Regions from separate parts of the Serratia aquatilis genome, predicted to be linked through region 2. Evidence: riboswitches for the same ligand, from Rfam matches in the RefSeq annotation. Region 2 holds a riboswitch; the other holds the start of a gene.
What was found. Region 2 has a riboswitch for fluoride ahead of crcB (fluoride efflux transporter CrcB). Riboswitches for the same ligand answer to the same signal wherever they lie in the genome.

Region 1 (9,159 bases), 2.4 Mb from region 2:
CGAAGGGGAAATATCGCACCGGAATGCTGCTGTGCATTTTGTTAATGAGTGCTTCATCCGTCGCCAATATGCCGGTCAATATCAGAGGGACGGTTATCGTCCCACCACCCTGCACGATTAATAATAATCAGACCATCAGCGTGGATTTTGGTGATGAGGTCATGACGACCCGTATTGATGGCGTTAACTACAGACAGGCCATCAACTACACGTTGAATTGTGATATTCAGAAATCCAATAACCTGAAAATGCGCCTGCAGGGTAGCACGGCCAATTTTAATTCGAGGTTGCTGCGTACAGATAAAAATGGCTTGGGTATCGCTTTATATCGAGGCGCGCAGCCGCTGAATATCAATACCTGGTTTAACTATACCTATCCCAGTAAGCCAGAGCTTTATGCGGTGCTGGTCAAGCAGAATGGGGCGAATCTGACCGGCGGTGAGTTTACAGCATCCGCGACGTTATTAATCGATTACCAGTAAACACAGGGAGATATAAGCGATGCGGATTTTACGGTTTTCCCTGTTGGCAGCGGGTTTAATTGGTTATTTACCGTTGGTGCTGGCTGCCGGGGGAGATGTGGCGTTTCGGGGAACATTACTTGAACCGCCCCCCTGCACCATCAACAGTGGCAATAATATTACCGTTGATTTCGGGGTAAAAGTCGGCATTAAAAAAGTGGATGGCATTAATTATATGCAGAACATCAATTATGAATTGGTCTGTGAACCTAATACCCATAGTTGGGTATTAAAACTGAAACTCACAGGAAATAGCACCTCTTTTGATAATGCGGCGGTACAAACCAATATCAGCGGCTTGGGGATCAGGATCCAGCGTAATGGCCAGCCATTTATCTTGGGCAGTGAGCTTATTACTACGCCAGCGAGCAAGCCGCAACTCACTGCGGTACCGGTCCAACAGCCGGGTGTGCTGTTACCGGAAGGCCCCTTTGAAGCCGCAGTTACGCTGCAGGCTGATTACCAATAATAGGGAGGCGATATGATACGGTTCTCTACGCTGCGATTGGCGGTGATCGTTGTACTTGGCGGATTATCCGGCTTATCCCATGCGGTCGACAACGTTCGTTTTAAGGGGGCTTTGGTCGCGGAGCCCTGCACATTGCGTGTGGCAGACGAGAACATCACCGTCGATTTTGGTTCGATCGTCGAGAAATATCTTTATCTTAATGGCCGCACCTTGGGTGAGCCTTTGATATTACATCTGGATGATTGTGACATCAGCCTGGGCAATATGGTCAAGTTGACCTTTTCCGGTATTGAAAATAGCAAGCTTAATGGATTGCTGGCGATATCTGGTGCCAGCCAGACGCAGGGAATTGCCATCGGCATTGAAACGTTGCGGGGCGACCTGGTGTCACTTAATACCGGGCGTTATAACCAGGGATTAATCGCTGGCAATAATACCCTGAGCCTGCGTGCTTATGTACAGGGTGAACCCGATGCTATCAGCCAGAAAAGTATTCACCCAGGTAGTTTCACCGCCAGTGCAACCTTTTTATTGGAATATGAGTAGCCTGCTTATGGGTGTTACCCAGATCTCTACGACGTGGCTAATTGACCCGCGACGGATACGGGATAATCACAGGAGTGTTTATGAAAGCCATTAGAGTGATTCTTTTCACAGCTACGCTGCTGACAGCGTTTAGCGCCCAAAGCGCGATTTACTCTTATATCACGCGCAGTGAAGGGACACCGTCGAATGCAAAATACTGGTGGACGATTGAATACTGGGACACCGTCGATGCCACACCGAATCCGTGCTATGGCTGGTCACAATGCACGGCGTTTATCGGCCACCGGCACAGTGATGGCGGGGAGTCAGGCAGTTGGGTGTCGGACGGCAATGAATATATTGATAATATCCAGAGTTTGCGCACCGTCGGTGATGTTGGCGCTGCTTTTCAGCGTAATTTTTCGCTGCCGCGCAGCGGTACCCAAAGCCATAGTGGTCCTGCTGTGACTCAAGAGTGCGTCGGTGTCTATTATAAAGCCTCAAAAGGGACCTCGGGTGCCGGTGGCAGCCCGATGATGCCCAGCAGTTTATGTGGCATTGTCCCGCCGCCGGTGGGCAAATGTGAATTTACCGAAACCAGCCTTGAGCTGACACACGGCCAGGTTCAGTTGAAAGACATTGAAGGGAATCAGGCGCGGCAAACCGGTTATGTCCGCTGCACCCAAACCATGGATGTGATGGTTTATGCTGCTGGAGGGGGCGGTAATGGCATGGTGAACCTCCGGAGCGATGGCAGCCTGAAATCTCGTTTGACCATCGGCGGGGTGAGCGGTTCAACAGGGATCAGGATACGCGCTTTAGCCGGTGTCAAAATGCCCGTGGAGTTTGTCTCTACGCTAACTAAAGTGGGTGCTGTTGAGGCCGGTGATTTCTTCGGGTCGGCCACGGCAATCATTACTATGCCTTGAGCGGTGCTGTTTAATTGTACTTGAGCGCCGCTGGCGCTCAAATCAGCCTAACCGATGACTGAACCAAAGAGTGCGCCCACACCGGATGATACGCCCATCGCAAGTGCACTCCAGAAAGTTATGCGGATAACCCCAGGGCGTATTGGTGCTCCCCCTGCCTTGGCTGCAATGCCGCCTAGGATCGCCAGCGAAAGCAATGCGGAAAGTGCAATCGCCGGGATTGCCCAATCAGCTCTGGTAATAAAAGCTACCAGTAAGGGTAATATCGCTCCAGCAGCAAAGCTCAACGCAGAGGTCCAGGCCGCCTGTAACGGACGCGCGGTGGTGATTTCTGATATCCCCAGTTCATCGCGCGCGTGCGCCCCCAGAGCATCGTGGTTCATCAGTTTTTCTGCGACCTGTTTGGCCAGTGCCAAATCAAGGCCCCGATGGACATAAATAGAGGTTAGCTCGCGGTGTTCCCCTTGATAATCAGCATCCAGTTCCGCTTGCTCTTCGGCTAAAGCGGCTTTTTCCGTATCTGATTGGGAAGATACCGAGACATATTCACCCGTCGCCATCGACATGGCACCAGCAACCAAACCGGCAATACCCGTCAATAGCAGGCTCTGATGCGTGGCATTGGCTGCTGCCACCCCCAGTAATAGACTTGCGGTAGAGACGATGCCGTCGTTTGCGCCAAGAACAGCGGCTCTCAGCCAGCCGATTTTTTCTATGCTGTGTCGTTCTCTGTGCATCCTGGTGCTCCCTTATCTTCCGGTGTTGCGTAACCGTTGATGGCCAAGCATTTCAGGCAGGATAAACCGATAAACGATCCAGTGCTATAACCAACTTGCCTCCATTACCCTTCGGCTCAGGAGGCATTTGGTATATACCCTTCATACTTCAAGTTGTTGGTGCGCTGGCTGCGCTCAGTGACTAGCCCTTTCGCAGCTTTTATCCAACTCGAATTATATCGACTACAAAACTAGCGTTTTTTGAAGGCAGACTTACCGGCAAAAATGGCCGCATCGCCCAGTTGATCTTCGATGCGCATCAACTGGTTATATTTCTCGATGCGTTCCCCTCGGCTGGGGGCACCAGTTTTCAAGTGGCCAGCTCTGAGTGCCACGGTCATATCAGCAATAAAACTGTCAATGGTTTCACCGCTGCGGTGTGAAATAAAGGCACCCCAATCGTTGTCGTGGCAAAGTTGCACTGCATCAATAGTTTCACTCAAACTACCAATCTGATTCAGTTTGATCAGCGCTGCATTAGCCAGCTTCTCGTCGATGCCCCGTTGAATGTATTTCACATTGGTAACAAAAATATCGTCACCGACCAGTTCTACTTTGTCGCCCAGAGCATCACTCAGAATACGCCAGCCAGCCCAGTCGTCTTCGGCCAAGCCATCTTCGATCAACACGATAGGGAAATCCTTCACCAGTTGAGCGTAATAATCCGTCATTTCTTGTGCGTTGAGTTCGGCATTTTCGCTGCGAAGGGTGTATTTCCCATTGGAATAAAACTCGCTGGAGGCGGGGTCCATACAAATGACAATATCCTCACCTGGTTTGTACCCTGCTCGTTCAATGGCCTGCACAATCAGTTCCAGCGGTTGGCGGTTTGAAGCAACAGCAGGAGCAAAACCACCTTCGTCACCAACACCGGTAGATAACCCTTTTTCCAGCAACACCTGACGCAGGGCCTGGTAAACCTCACTGCCCCAGCGCACCGCATCACGCATGGAAGGCGCGCCCCATGGCGCAATCATGTATTCTTGGAAATCTGCACCTTGCCAGCGGGCATGCACCCCGCCATTGATAATGTTCATGCAGGGAACGGGCAGCAGATTGGCGCCAATACCCCCCAGATAGCGGTAAAGAGGCATATGCGATAGTTGTGCCGCCAGGCGTGCAACCGCCAAGGATACCCCGAGAATCGCATTTGCCCCCAGATGCGCTTTATTCTCTGTGCCGTCCAAGGCAATCAGGCAATTATCGATATCGCGTTGCCGACGAACATCAAACCCGAGCAGGGCATCATTAATTTCTGTATTGATGCTGTTAATTGCCTCCAGAACCCCTTTGCCACCAAAGCGATGTTTATCGCCATCACGACGTTCCATCGCTTCGCGCGAGCCAGTACTTGCACCGGAAGGCACTGACGCACGTGCAACAATTCCACCCATCGACGTCACTTCAACTTCAATGGTCGGGTTACCTCGGGAGTCCAGTATTTCTCTTGCATATACGCGTTCAATTTCATAGCTCATAGAAGTCACCTTATCTAGGGAGTTGGAATGTGTTTGATGAGTACATCAACCGATAGGTGGTTGATGAACTCTAAGGAAAAGGAGGAAAGAACCCCGAACAGGCGGTTTTTATGCCCCAACATGACCAGATCTATACCTTCGTTTTTAACCAGGGTTTCAACGTCTTTGAAACGGTTGATACTGACGATGGATTTCACGTCAAGTTGGATATTGGAGAGTTTTACCAAGTGGCTAAGCATCGCGTTTGCTTCAATTACTTCGCGAGATTGGCGATCTTTGGTAAGCGAGTCGCTGGTGTAATCCAGTTCCCGATAGTCAGAACTGATATGACCAATTGTGATCTGTGTTGCCATTTCTTTCGATAGCCGTTCAGCATGATGTAACATTAGCTGACCATCCGTTTCGTTCTGAACCAGCAACAACGCGTGCCTGTATACTTGCATACACCACCTCCTAGTAGTAGATAGACCAGATTACAGGTGTGTTGGCGATAACTTATCTTGCGGATTAAGGGTGTGTAGTTCCCCTTCCTGCCCCATTAAATCTATTGTGCATAAGCGATCTGTCAACCACGGGAGAACCTGTTTTTTTCTGCTAGTCATGCCAGCCAATGCCACTTGGCGGTGGGCAAAAATCTGGTTATCTGAGAAATAGAGAATGGAGTTTTGCTGCGTAATGTCTGTGACCATCAGCACCACCATATCCAGGCCAGCTCCACTCTTGGTGCGTTCTAGCTCCAGCTGCAGAGAAGGGAGGAGAGGGGCAATATCTGCCATGTTACGCACTTCGATTTGGGATAACAGAATGGATAAATCGTGGATTTGATAGTTTTTGGCATCACGACTGAGCAATTGTGCGGCAGATTGCCCAGTGACGTCGGTTTTCGCGGCAAGAAGCCCACTGACGAAATCGTCGTAGTTTATGTGGGCGATTTTACGCAATGTTTCGACGGCTGCCCGATCCTGAGCTGTCGTTGTGGGAGCGCTGAGCGCAACAGTATCGCTCAGAATGGCTCCCAACAGCAGCGTAGCTTGCGCTGCAGAAAGCGGCATCGGGATTTCGAGGGTGAGGATCTGCAAGATCACTGTTGCAGTGCAGCCGACAGCGCGAACCCAGACATCAGGGGGATTTTTTGTGATCAACGTACCCAAACGATGGTGGTCAATAATACCGATGACATCGCTGGCTGGCAGGGAATCCGGTCCCTGTTCAACGTCAGTAAAATCGACTAACCACACCTTCTCGTCAGTGAGGTTTTTATTTAACTGGTCTGGCTGGTTGACCCCAGCTGAATTGAGGATGTAACGGGTTTCTGGCGTTAATTCTCCCAAGCGGAAGGGTTTAGCGGAGAGGCCGCGATAATTGAGCCAGTCTGCGGTAACCAGTGCGCTGCAGATACTGTCGCTATCGGGATTACGGTGCCCGAAAACGTGAATGATCTGAGCCTGTTCTGACGGTATTGATGGGGGAGTAATATAATTTTTTTTCATAAGAATACCTGACATACCTGCCTAATAGAGAAAGCAAAATTGTATATCAGGTGTCATCATCCGGTTCGAATGAACTCGGCGGTTTGGGAAAGGTGGAACACCATCACCTTGATGCGAAGTTTATATGAAACTTATTCCGAGCGCAATAGGAATGATCCGCTGATTATGATGCTTCCAAAGTTCCAGGGGAGGGGATTTGTTTAGTGAGACATTTACTCACTCAGTACCGGGCCAGCTAACAGAGGGAGTAAATTGCCTGATTAAAAGAACTTGATGAGAGTGACAATGGATAGAAAAATAGAAAACGCTGCCGTAATTATAACACCAGGAATGCTGAAATGAAATTTAAGGTATTTGCTCCCACTCACATAGTACATAGAAGAGATACCATAGATATAAATCATATAAACCATTGATTGCAATAGTAAATCAATGGCGTTCGAGTAGTAGCTGGTAAAGTTGGTCAGGTAAATGGAGTATATTATTTCACTAGGAAAAACTAATAAAAGCACAGGTTTTATTTTTCTAATCAATCCAAAAATGACAATCAGAAAGTCTATTATAAAAGCAAAGAAAGTAATTTTTAAATTAAACTGTGGTGCAGGTGAAAAATAGTTTGACATAAAGAATATAAAGTCAAAAATAGTATTAACTGCAAGTATGTAAAAAAAAGCTAATATGATTTTTTTATGAAGGGCTAATGTTGTTTTTTTGTTCATTGTTCTTCACCAGAAGCGATTGAGCTTATGCTTTATGGTTCATCAAGAGAGCAAGGGTATTTAATACTCTATTAGTATTAGGAAGTGTAATTTTTTATTATTAAGTGTGTTAGGGCGGTGTAGAGAGTATATACTCGTCGCCCTTCAAGCTGCATGGGTGTTGGCTGTAGCCCCTTTGGGGCCGCTGCAAGCAGTGTTCAAATCTGCTCCCGGCAGATTTGTCGCTCAGTTGCCGCTTACATGCAACTTGAAGTAACTTGGGTATAGCTGGAAGGGATAATTTAACTAATTACAGAAAACTCGTTAAGCCTGGATAATACGGGGCATTATGAATGCTTTCTAATGAGGGAGTATAAGTAGCCAACAGTGAATGAGATGTGCCAGGAAATAATGAAATACTCCCAAAGGATATACTCTAAATAATTCGAGTTGCATATAGGTGGCAAGACCGCGAGTCGCCAGGAGCATAGCCCACAATGTGGCTGGGGCTAGAGGATGCAGCTAATGCCCACGCAACTTGAAGTATGACGAGTATACACAATATTAGGATGCTGTTAATTATGATGAAAGTGTAATGTCAAACTCCTTCTATTTTCGCTATTGTCGTGATCAAAATGTGAGTTAGGGTCCATTATTTCTCGACGTTCGGTTTTGCTCAACCGGTCAAACTTGTTTGGTTGATTCTCCTGAATTTTAAAGCAGGTATTGCCAATACAATGGTTTTCATTATCTTTCTGTTGCCATGAAATATCAGGTTTTTGAGGGCTGATAATACCCGTAGCAAAAGAGTTAAATGAGGCTACTATTCCAAGTAATAAAAAGGCGGTTGAGGATTTCATTGCATAGACTCCTGACTATGATGTTTTAACATCGCTTATGGATAACAATGTTGCCAGTTTAACGTGCTTATATTCAACTAAACATATACGGCTTTAATTTTCACCTGGTGATGAAGTCTGCCTGATACCCAAAAGACGAGAGGAATGTCGGTAGCACGCTTGGTTAAAAATTTATCAGGCCTGATCCTTTAGCCTTCCGTTATGGTGCCTCTGCGCTGTAATCCGAAATATTTTATGTAGATAATATAAGAAAGATACCTCCGATATTTTAATAACTATGGTTAAACATAGAATGCCGATATTTGTTGAATATTTGTTCTAATTGATTAATAAAAGGCTTATTTCATGAAGAAATTATCTATTATTATGAAAATTATCTTATGAATAATAATGAGTAAAAAAATATATCAAAAAGTAAGAAAACCAGATTTATTAGAGTAAGATAATTTTTGGTATTGAAATAAAATGTTTCCTGTATGCCTGGTGATATCAATTATATCGAATGAAAAACAATGGCTTAGGTTTTTTTGAGTGCAGGATTTTAGATAGATAAAAACGATAGATTTAATCCTTTTCATTGGTAATAACGTATTCCATTGCTTTTGTGATTAATTTAGTTTGTTCGAAAATTTTCAATGAATACCAAAGAGGGTGGAGATGAAACACCATTTTTTTAAAAGAGGAAGCCTCAGCCTGCTTCTGATGATGGCAATTCCCGTAATAGCGAATGCCAGTGTCAATAGTAATTCTATTTCTGGAGAAATTTCAGTTTCCCTGAATGTACTACCCGGCTGCGTTGTTAAATCGGCCCAACAGCCAAGTGACTTATCCGCCATAGCGGATGGTCAGCAATGGATGACACTGACTTTTCCTGATACTGGCGCAACAGCAGGCTCACAACTGACCGCACAAGATAAAATGAATGTGCAGTGTACGGCAGGTGCGCAGCCTTCATTGACATTAGATGCTGGGAAACAAGGTGATAAAGACATATACAATATGTTGAATGAAGATAATAAAACCAAAATGCCCTATACCATCGCCACCGATCAGGAGGGTACTAATGTTATCAAACCTAATCAGCCAATTAAGATTGCCAGCTCGGGAGATGTTGCTATCTATGCTAAGGTGACGTTGCCGGAGAATGCCCAGGCAGGGAAGTATATGGATACCATCAAAGCTACAATAAGCTGGTAACTGAAGGCTATGGGCATCAAATTGGCTTCAACAACCCTGCTACTGGTGCTGGGTTTATCCGTTATGAACTCCCCGGTACAAGCCGCAGCCGGTCAGCAGGTCAGTGCAAAGTTTGATGTCACGGCCAGTATAAATAATGGCTGCCGGTTCACAGGGAGCAATAAGCTTTCTGTGGACCTGCCTGACTTATTGATTGGTCAACGGTCGGTTTCCCGC
Region 2 (9,159 bases):
CTCGGCACCGTCATCGCGATAGGCGCAGCGTCAATTGCACATGCAGACGACGTTAATATCAAAACCATGATCCCAGGTGTGCCGCAAATTGATGCGGAAGCTTACATCCTGATTGATTACAACTCAGGCAAGGTATTGGCAGAATCGAATGCCGACGCGCGCCGTGATCCCGCCAGCCTAACCAAAATGATGACCAGTTACGTTATCGGCCAGGCACTGAAATCCGGTAAGATTGGCCAGGAAGACATGGTAACTATCGGCCAGGATGCCTGGGCGACGGGCAACCCGGTATTCAAAGGCTCTTCGCTGATGTTCCTGAAGCCGGGCGATCGCGTACCCGTTTCCAAACTGACCCGCGGCATCAATTTGCAATCTGGCAATGATGCCTGTGTTGCAATGGCAGATTACGTCGCTGGCAGCCAGGATGCCTTCGTTAACCTGATGAATACCTACGTCAAGCAACTGGGCCTGCAAAACACCCACTTCCAGACCGTGCATGGCCTGGATGCCGAAGGGCAATTCAGTTCAGCACGTGATATGGCCCTGATCGGCCAGGCGTTGATTCGCGACGTCCCTGATGAATATGCCATCTATAAAGAAAAAGAGTTCACCTTTAACAATATCCGCCAGCTAAACCGTAATGGTCTGCTGTGGGATACCAGCCTTAATGTGGATGGGATTAAGACCGGCCACACTGATGCTGCAGGCTACAACCTGGTGGCTTCGGCGACAGAAGGTCAGATGCGCCTGATTTCCGCCGTACTGGGTGGCAGAACGTTTAAAGGCCGTGAAACGGAAAGCAAAAAACTGCTGACCTGGGGTTTCCGCTTCTTCGAAACCGTCTCACCGCTGAAGGCTGGGAAAGAATTCGCTTCCGAGCCCGTATGGTTTGGTGATGCTGACCGCGTTGAATTGGGCGTAGACAAAGATGTCTATCTGACTATTCCACGTGGCCGTATGAAAGACCTGAAAGCCAGCTATGTGCTTACCACCCCAGAAATTCATGCCCCGCTAGCTAAAAACCAGGTTGTTGGCAGCATCAACTTCCAGTTGGATGGCAAAACGATCGATCAGCGTTCGCTGGTCGTATTGAACGAAGTGAAAGAAGGCGGTTTCTTCAGCCGCATGGTGGATTACATCCGACTGATGTTCCACCATTGGTTCGGTTAACCCTTGAATTGGGCGATTTCGACCCCACATAATGATCAATATTAACTCCCGCTCCTGCGGGAGTTATAATTTTTAGACTAGCGACACCCATGGAGCGCATTCACATGCAAAAAACTAAACTGAACGAACTGCTCGAATTCCCTTGCTCGTTTACTTACAAAGTCATGGGGCTGGCACAACCCGAGCTGGTAGACCAGGTGGTTGAAGTGGTGCAACGTCATGCTCCTGGTGATTACAATCCACAGGTTAAACCAAGCAGCAAAGGTAATTACCAATCCGTTTCTATCACTATCACCGCCACCGATATCGATCAGGTGGAAACTCTGTATGAAGAGTTGGGCAACCTTGAGATTGTTCGCATGGTGCTGTAATTTCTGCGTAAAAACCGCTTTGCAACCCGGTACAAGCCTTCACTTGTCCGGGTTGTCTATTTAAGCCGTGGTGGTCGATAACAGGTAGAGGGATAAACGCTGGTCGCAGACCAGAGCGCCCGGTATAATACTTTTTACCACTTCCGTAACCTGATGATGCCTTGCTTGCAACACAATAAGATCATTCTGCGCCAACTGGGGTTACAGCCCTATGAACCTGTATCCCAAGCCATGCACTACTTTGCCGATAACCGCAGCGCATCTACACCTGATGAGTTATGGCTGGTTGAGCATTATCCTGTGTTCACCCAAGGCCAGGCAGGTAAAGCAGAGCATGTGTTGGCTCCTGGCGATATCCCGGTGATACAGAGCGATCGCGGAGGCCAAGTCACCTACCATGGCCCCGGCCAACAGGTGCTGTATGTGATGGTGGATCTGAAACGCGGCAAAGTGGGCGTACGCCAACTGGTTTCTGCCCTCGAAGATACCGTTATCAATACGCTCGCTCACTTCAAGATCGAATCTCGTGCGCGCCCTGACGCACCCGGTGTTTACGTCGGTGAACAGAAAATTTGTTCATTAGGCTTACGGATCCGCAAAGGCGGTTCGTTTCACGGCTTGGCCCTGAATATTGAGATGGACCTGTCCCCTTTCCAGCGTATCAATCCCTGTGGTTATGCAGGCATGCAAATGACCCAAGTCAGCGCGCTGGTACCTGGTATTGGCATAGCAGATGTACATCCAATTCTGATCAAGGAATTTGTTCATTTACTCGGCTACCAGATGGTCGAGCTTCGTAACTGGAACCTGCACAATTATGAGTAAACCGATTCAGATGGAACGCGGCGTTAAATACCGCGACGCAGATAAGATGGCGTTGATCCCGGTAAAAACGGTGGTCACCGAGCGGCAGGAGCTGTTACGTAAACCTGAGTGGATGAAAATCAAACTCCCTGCCGACTCTACACGCATTCAAGGCATTAAAGCCGCAATGCGTAAGAACGGTCTGCACTCGGTTTGCGAAGAAGCCTCTTGCCCAAACCTGTCAGAGTGTTTTAACCACGGTACAGCCACCTTCATGATCCTGGGGGCGATCTGCACCCGTCGTTGCCCATTCTGTGACGTGGCCCATGGCCGTCCGGTTGCGCCAGACACCAATGAACCTGAAAAACTGGCACAAACCATTGCCGATATGGCCCTGCGTTATGTGGTTATTACCTCGGTTGATCGCGACGATCTTCGCGATGGCGGTGCCCAACACTTTGCAGACTGTATTGCGGCCATCCGTGCAAAGAGCCCGAATATCAGGATTGAAACCCTGGTGCCAGACTTCCGGGGCAGAATGGATCGCGCACTGGAGATCCTCACCGCCACGCCACCCGACGTGTTTAACCACAACCTGGAGAACGTACCACGTATTTATCGCCAGGTACGCCCAGGGGCCAATTACGAATGGTCACTAAAACTGCTGGAGCGTTTTAAGGAAAGCCATCCGGATATCCCGACCAAATCGGGTTTAATGGTTGGCTTGGGGGAAACCAATGCGGAAATCGTGGAAGTCATGCGGGATCTGCGCCGTCATGGTGTGACTATGCTGACGCTCGGCCAATATTTGCAGCCAAGCCGCCATCATCTCCCTGTACAACGCTATGTCAGCCCAGCGGAATTTGATGAGATGAAAGCAGAAGCATTGGCTATGGGATTTACCCACGCAGCATGCGGCCCGTTTGTCCGTTCTTCGTACCATGCAGATTTGCAGGCGAAAGGGATAGAAGTGAAGTAAATCGGGTAATATTTTGTTACGCTTCACCGAATAATAAAATATACAAACGGATGCCTTCAGGTATCCGTTTTTTATTCTTCAAATGGAAAGTATGCTTAAATGTCTTTCTTTTCCACGCTCTGCTGAGCAGATTGGTTTTCAGCCAAGTTTTGCGCAGGAGGAGTATCATCACCGACAGCCTTTTTAAAACCTTTCAGCGCAGCTCCCAGATCCGCCCCCAAAGTTCGCAATTTGCTGGTACCAAACAGCAAGACAATCAACACTGCAATAACCAGTAGCTTGGTAATACTGATACCTTCCATATTCACCTTCTTTATTCAACTATGCCGCAGAAAGCGGCGAGGAAACAAACATCGTTTAAGAGTATTAAGCGACTTTCCACCGGCTAAAACAAAGTGAACATGTAACAGAGTGAGATCTTCCAGAGGCGTTCTATATTCACCATACTTCAAGCTGCATGGGTGTTAGCTTCGTCCGGCTACTTGATGGGCCTCACCCCGCCGGGGCCGCTGCAAGCAGCGTTCAAATCTGCTCCAGGCACCAGTCACATAGTGGCTATGCTCCTGGCGACTCTCAGACATGCCGCCTACATGAAACTCGAATTATTTTGGGCATATGCTTTAATTATAAGGCATGTTTCCAGCTATTCTGCTTTTATTAAGGACATGATAGTCTAGTTTAATTAAACTCAGGGAGTCGTTGGATGCCAATCGCGCTATCGAACACTAATACCCGGCGTTCAGGCCTCAGTTTTGCCAAGCGAATCTATCAACCTCGCATCGTTGGCCTGGGGATTGGTTTCTTTTGCGTGCTTGCCGCTCTTTATCCTCTGCATCCACCCGTTATTGTTTGGGTCCTGCTATTTTTTAATGGTTTTATTTGGCCGCATATCGCTTATCAATTGTCAATCCGTGCCGAAAATCCATTCTCAACAGAGATCCGTAATCTTTTGATAGATTCGCTAATGGGCGGCGTATGGATTGCGATAATGGGCTTCAACGCGCTACCGACTGTGGTGATCCTGTCTATGATGGGAATGAATAATATTGCCTCCGGCGGACAACACCTGTTTTTCAAAGGATTGGCAGCCCAAATCATTGGGGCAGTAGTCACCAGCGCATTGCTAGGTTTTCACTTCAATCCCCAAACCTCCCTGCAGCAGGTATACCTTTGTTTACCGATGATTTTCATCTATCCGGTATTTCTTGGTCTAGTTACCTATCGTACTGCAAAGCGCCTGGCGGAAAAGAAGCAGGAGCTACTACGAATCAGCATGCGCGATGGCTTAACTGGCCTCTACAACCGTCGTCATTGGGAACACCTATTACATAATCAATTTGACAGTTGCCAACGCTATGAGCACGCAGCCACGCTGATCCTGATGGATGTTGACCGTTTCAAAATGATCAACGATACCTTTGGTCATGCTCTGGGTGATGAAGCCCTGATCGTCCTGGCAGAAGAACTGGTGCTGGGATTCCGTACCGTAGATATTGTTGGCCGCTACGGCGGCGACGAATTTGGTGCTGTGCTGCCTAACACAACGGCCGAGCAGGCGAGTCAGGCAATAAAACGTATCCAGGATAGATTGAATGAAATGACCTTCCGCGAGGCGCCGGATTTGAAGCTGCATATCAGTGCCGGTGTAGCGGATTACCGACCAGAAATGGGGGGCTACCAAGAGTGGTTGAAAGCCGCAGATAACGCTCTGTATAGGGCCAAGAAAAATGGTCGCAACCGCCTGGAGCATGCAGTATCACAGTGTTAACCCAGCCATTTCTCTTGCCTGCTTATGAACATAGCAGGCGATCAATCAGCGGGTCTCGCATGGCTTCCTTACGTGAAAACCGTCGATACTACAAAAGGGATGCGCCAAGGTGTAAAATTCATGATGCTTGGTGAAAACAACCAGGCAGAAAACGGAGATGGCATTCCTCCATAACCGCCATTGCTGGCTGATGATGTCTACGCAATCTCTCAGAGAGGTGCGTAGCGTTACGCCCAAACCTTTCTGAGGTTTATCTATTTCCTAAAGGGTTTATCAAGCATGTTGAGTTCTTTACTGGCAGTTTTCGTTGGCGGTGGTTTGGGAAGTATGCTGCGTTGGGCAGTAAGCCTCAAAATGAATCCATTACATCAGCATATTCCGTTAGGCACGCTGTCTGTCAATCTTCTGGGGGGGTTTATCATCGGCCTGGCCATGGCGCTGTTTGCCCGCATGACGCATATCGATAGCAATTTGAAACTGCTGATCACTACCGGTTTTTGCGGTGGCCTAACCACGTTTTCTACTTTTTCGCTTGAAGTGGTGTATTTACTGCAGGACGGGCGCTTTTTCTGGGCTATTACGAATATGTTGATCAATCTTGCCGGCTCGTTGGCGATGACACTGCTGGCCTTTATGCTGATTCGTTGGATCTGCGGGCAATAGATTGCGCCCTTCCAAGATACACGAGTCGGCGTATCTTGCGCCACACCTGGCAAATAGCCAATAAAAAACCCGCTCATAGAGCGGGTTTTAAGAATTTTGGCTACTGTAGCTTAGATAGCGATAACGTTAGCAGCAGATGGCCCTTTGGCACCGTTCGTGATTTCAAATTCTACACGCTGGCCTTCAGCAAGAGTTTTGAAACCATTGCTAGCGATGGCAGAGAAGTGAACAAAAACGTCTTTGCTACCATCTTCCGGAGTAATGAAGCCGAAACCTTTGGATTCATTAAACCACTTAACGCTACCTTTAATCTTAGACATCAAACTTACCTTTAACGTGAATGTAAGACACAAAATGTGTGTCATGTACAGTACAGCAATTAGATGGGATTTTGTCCACAACCTAGATCACATAAAATCGATAAAAAGTGAAAAAATCCGCAATCATGAAGATTTAGTAATTTCTACGGCTACCGATTGGCGATAGAGCAACCAGATCCTCCAGCGTCGACTTGAAAGAGAGCTCCTTTACCACCTAGCGCGACTCAATTCTAAGCCCTGTCACTACAGGGCATTCCGCGCTATCATAAATACTGTTTCGAACGACTTTATGAGAAAGACAATGAACGGCAAGATAACGACTTTTTTTGAAGACAAAGGCTTCGGTTTTATCACCGATGAAAACGGGGAAAATCGTTATTTTCACGTGATTAAAGTGCAAAACCCTGAGTTGATTAAAAAAAATGCTCTGGTGACTTTTGAACCAACCAACAACGCTAAAGGGCCGTCAGCCTTCGCTGTAAAAATCCAGGCACCAAGCAAATACATCACTATTGCCAATGAGAGAATTAAAATCTCCAGCATTCAATCCTTCCATACCTTCACCAAAGAACTACCGGTAAAAGCGGATGTAGATAAAGAAAATACGGTACTTTCAGTGGGTTTGCTGATGAATCGTATCCGTCCGCAGGCAGCGGAAACGCCCAAAGCTATGGAAACAGTGCGAATGCTATCGATCTTGACCTTCCAGAAGATTACGCACACCTTCTCAGAACATGAGATCGATATTGATGAAACATTACGAGCATTAAAAGCGCTATACCCAAAATAATTCGAGTTGCTTGTAGGCGGCAACTGAGCCTCAGGGATGAGGCTCATTAACCCCCAGGAGCTTACTCAGGTAAGTGACTGGGGTGAAAGACAAATATGCTTGGCAGATTTGAACGCTGCTTGCAGCGGCCCCGAAGGGGCGAGGCCCGACATGGGCCGAGTAACGCAGCCAACAACCAAGCAATTTGAAGTATGAAGAGTATATAAAGCGGAAAAACAATCAAAGCAATTTACCATGACCTGTGTTAGCGTAGGTTTTCACCTGACACAGGTACACGCCATGTCTGAATCCAAGAGCGTTAAAGGCTTCAATAACCGTACCACCCAAATTGTCTGTCCCAAGTGTGCTTATGTAACGCAACAACAGTGCTCAAAACTGCGTCAACACAACACACTGATTTGCCCTAATTGCGGCACCCAATTTGCTCCTAAACAGGGTTAATACACTATTTGAATATGACATGACTCTGGCGTTTACCGGTGGACGAGTTAAATGACTCAACGCGATTCCTGCCTTGAGTTTTGGCTCGATAAAGTGCGATATCCGCCATATTCATTAATTGTTCCAATGATTTCACTTCATTCATTGCCAAACTTGCGACACCAACGCTAATGGTGATGCGTAACTGCACATTACCATCAAGGTTCATTTCGTCGTTTTCTATCCTTTTGCGCAAATACTCTCCCAATGCAAGCGCCTGCATGCCTAATGCTCTAGGCATCATGATGGCGAATTCCCCGCCACTCAGACGGCCAAACAACTGGTCATGACGTATTTCACGTCGAAACATATGTGAGAAAGCCACCAGAACGCGATCGCCAATGGCATGGCCATGCGTATCGTTGAGCAATTTGAAATGGTCGATGTCGATCAACAGCAGTGACACGGCTTCTTTCGACTGATTTTTATGCTCCAGCATCAACCTGGCCTGCCGCATAAAGGCACTGCGCACCATTGCCCCCGTCAGAAAGTCATGATTGACACTGTGTTCCAGCCTGCGTAGCAATTTGCGGTTGACAGCAATAGAGCTGGATAAAATCAACGGGCCCATGACCAGCATAGCAATACCTAATCGTGCCGACATCAGCGTATCCATGATTGCTCCACGGGTTCCCGGTGTTCCATACAGCATCAGATTGGCAGAAATACTGGTAATTTCTGTCATACCGGTGAGGAGTGCCAACAGGGTTACCGTAAATAGCTCATAACGAACGGCACACCACAACAATGCAGGGATCGGAAAAGCAATTGCCCCCGGTCCACCAATGTACACACTGAAAGCCAACGAAAACAGCAACGCCAATAGAGGGAGACAAGCCCGCCACTGTCCGCTTAACCGAACGCGCAGCAAGTGCCTTAGGCGGGGAGCAGCCAGACAAACTGGCAAAATCAATAAGTTAGTAGAAAACTGCTCGGTAAACCAAGCCATCCAGGCATTAAATACCGTATTACTATAGCGGCTGTCGGTACTCAATAATGACAGCGAAGCAGCCACTACAGCCCCTAGCAGGCAGGCAGTGAAGACATAGAGGATTGCCTGAGGCTTTCCCATACGCCGCTGGGACTGCGGCAATATAAGCATCACCCCATAGCCAGTCGCAATCAGCGCCATATTGCAAACATTCAGCCAAATCGAAAGTGACCAACTCTCTCCAGTTATCAGGTCAGCGGCGACCATCCCTATGTACATCGCTGTCCACCCTGCCGGAGTAGCATAGGCAGGTTTGCGTATCATCAAGCCAAGCAATATGGCATTCACTGGCCAAAACAGAGCAAGCGCCCCGTACGGGCTGGTAAGAATGCCGAACAAAGAAAGCAGGAACGTCAGCAGGAATATATTAACCAGTAGTATCGTCGCAGGTAGACGCTGTTTGGGATATGTCTCAACACTCATAGTCTAATCCATGAGGTGATGACAACCGCAATGACTATTAGCATAGACACATTCCCGGCAAAGTAAGAATTGAAATAATCATCATTAAAAACAACTGAGTAAACCTGTTAAAAACCGCCTAATGCCATATTTAACCAAGTCAGGTTAACACGTTAAGCAGTTCGCATGTTTTAGGATCCTTCTTGACCCCTTCATAACACAGACAAGCATAGTATCAAGATGATATATACTCGTCATACTTCAAATTGCTTGGTTGTTGGCTGCCTTCGTTCACCCCAGTCACTTACCTGAGTAAGCTCCTGGGGATTCGCTCAGTTGCCGCCTACAAGCAACTCGAATTATTTTGGGTATAGCTCGGAAAATTATCAAAAAGTAAGAAATCAAAACAATATTGAGCATG

Region 1: another riboswitch for fluoride. It lies ahead of SAQUA_RS03420 (manganese-dependent inorganic pyrophosphatase); the one in region 2 lies ahead of crcB (fluoride efflux transporter CrcB).

Annotation. Positions count from the first base shown of each region.
Region 1 covers NZ_CP173186.1:742,003-751,161, forward strand. Annotated here, with positions in the region: gene SAQUA_RS03385 (fimbrial protein) at 1-482, shown strand, start outside; gene SAQUA_RS03390 (fimbrial protein) at 502-990, shown strand; gene SAQUA_RS03395 (fimbrial protein) at 1,003-1,536, shown strand; gene SAQUA_RS03400 (adhesin) at 1,617-2,444, shown strand; gene SAQUA_RS03405 (VIT family protein) at 2,492-3,181, opposite strand; gene eno (phosphopyruvate hydratase) at 3,412-4,698, opposite strand; gene SAQUA_RS03415 (universal stress protein) at 4,713-5,141, opposite strand; gene SAQUA_RS03420 (manganese-dependent inorganic pyrophosphatase) at 5,172-6,188, opposite strand; fluoride riboswitch at 6,229-6,305, opposite strand; gene SAQUA_RS03425 (hypothetical protein) at 6,449-6,907, opposite strand; gene SAQUA_RS03430 (hypothetical protein) at 7,462-7,746, opposite strand; gene SAQUA_RS03435 (spore coat U domain-containing protein) at 8,404-8,943, shown strand; gene SAQUA_RS03440 (spore coat U domain-containing protein) at 8,953-9,159, shown strand, end outside.
Region 2 covers NZ_CP173186.1:3,761,189-3,770,347, forward strand. Annotated here, with positions in the region: gene dacA (D-alanyl-D-alanine carboxypeptidase DacA) at 1-1,170, shown strand, start outside; gene ybeD (DUF493 family protein YbeD) at 1,275-1,541, shown strand; gene lipB (lipoyl(octanoyl) transferase LipB) at 1,695-2,366, shown strand; gene lipA (lipoyl synthase) at 2,359-3,324, shown strand; gene tatA (Sec-independent protein translocase subunit TatA) at 3,420-3,626, opposite strand; gene SAQUA_RS17110 (diguanylate cyclase) at 4,028-5,092, shown strand; fluoride riboswitch at 5,237-5,299, shown strand; gene crcB (fluoride efflux transporter CrcB) at 5,372-5,755, shown strand; gene cspE (transcription antiterminator/RNA stability regulator CspE) at 5,866-6,075, opposite strand; gene SAQUA_RS17125 (cold-shock protein) at 6,377-6,865, shown strand; gene SAQUA_RS17130 (YnfU family zinc-binding protein) at 7,145-7,306, shown strand; gene SAQUA_RS17135 (diguanylate cyclase) at 7,311-8,759, opposite strand.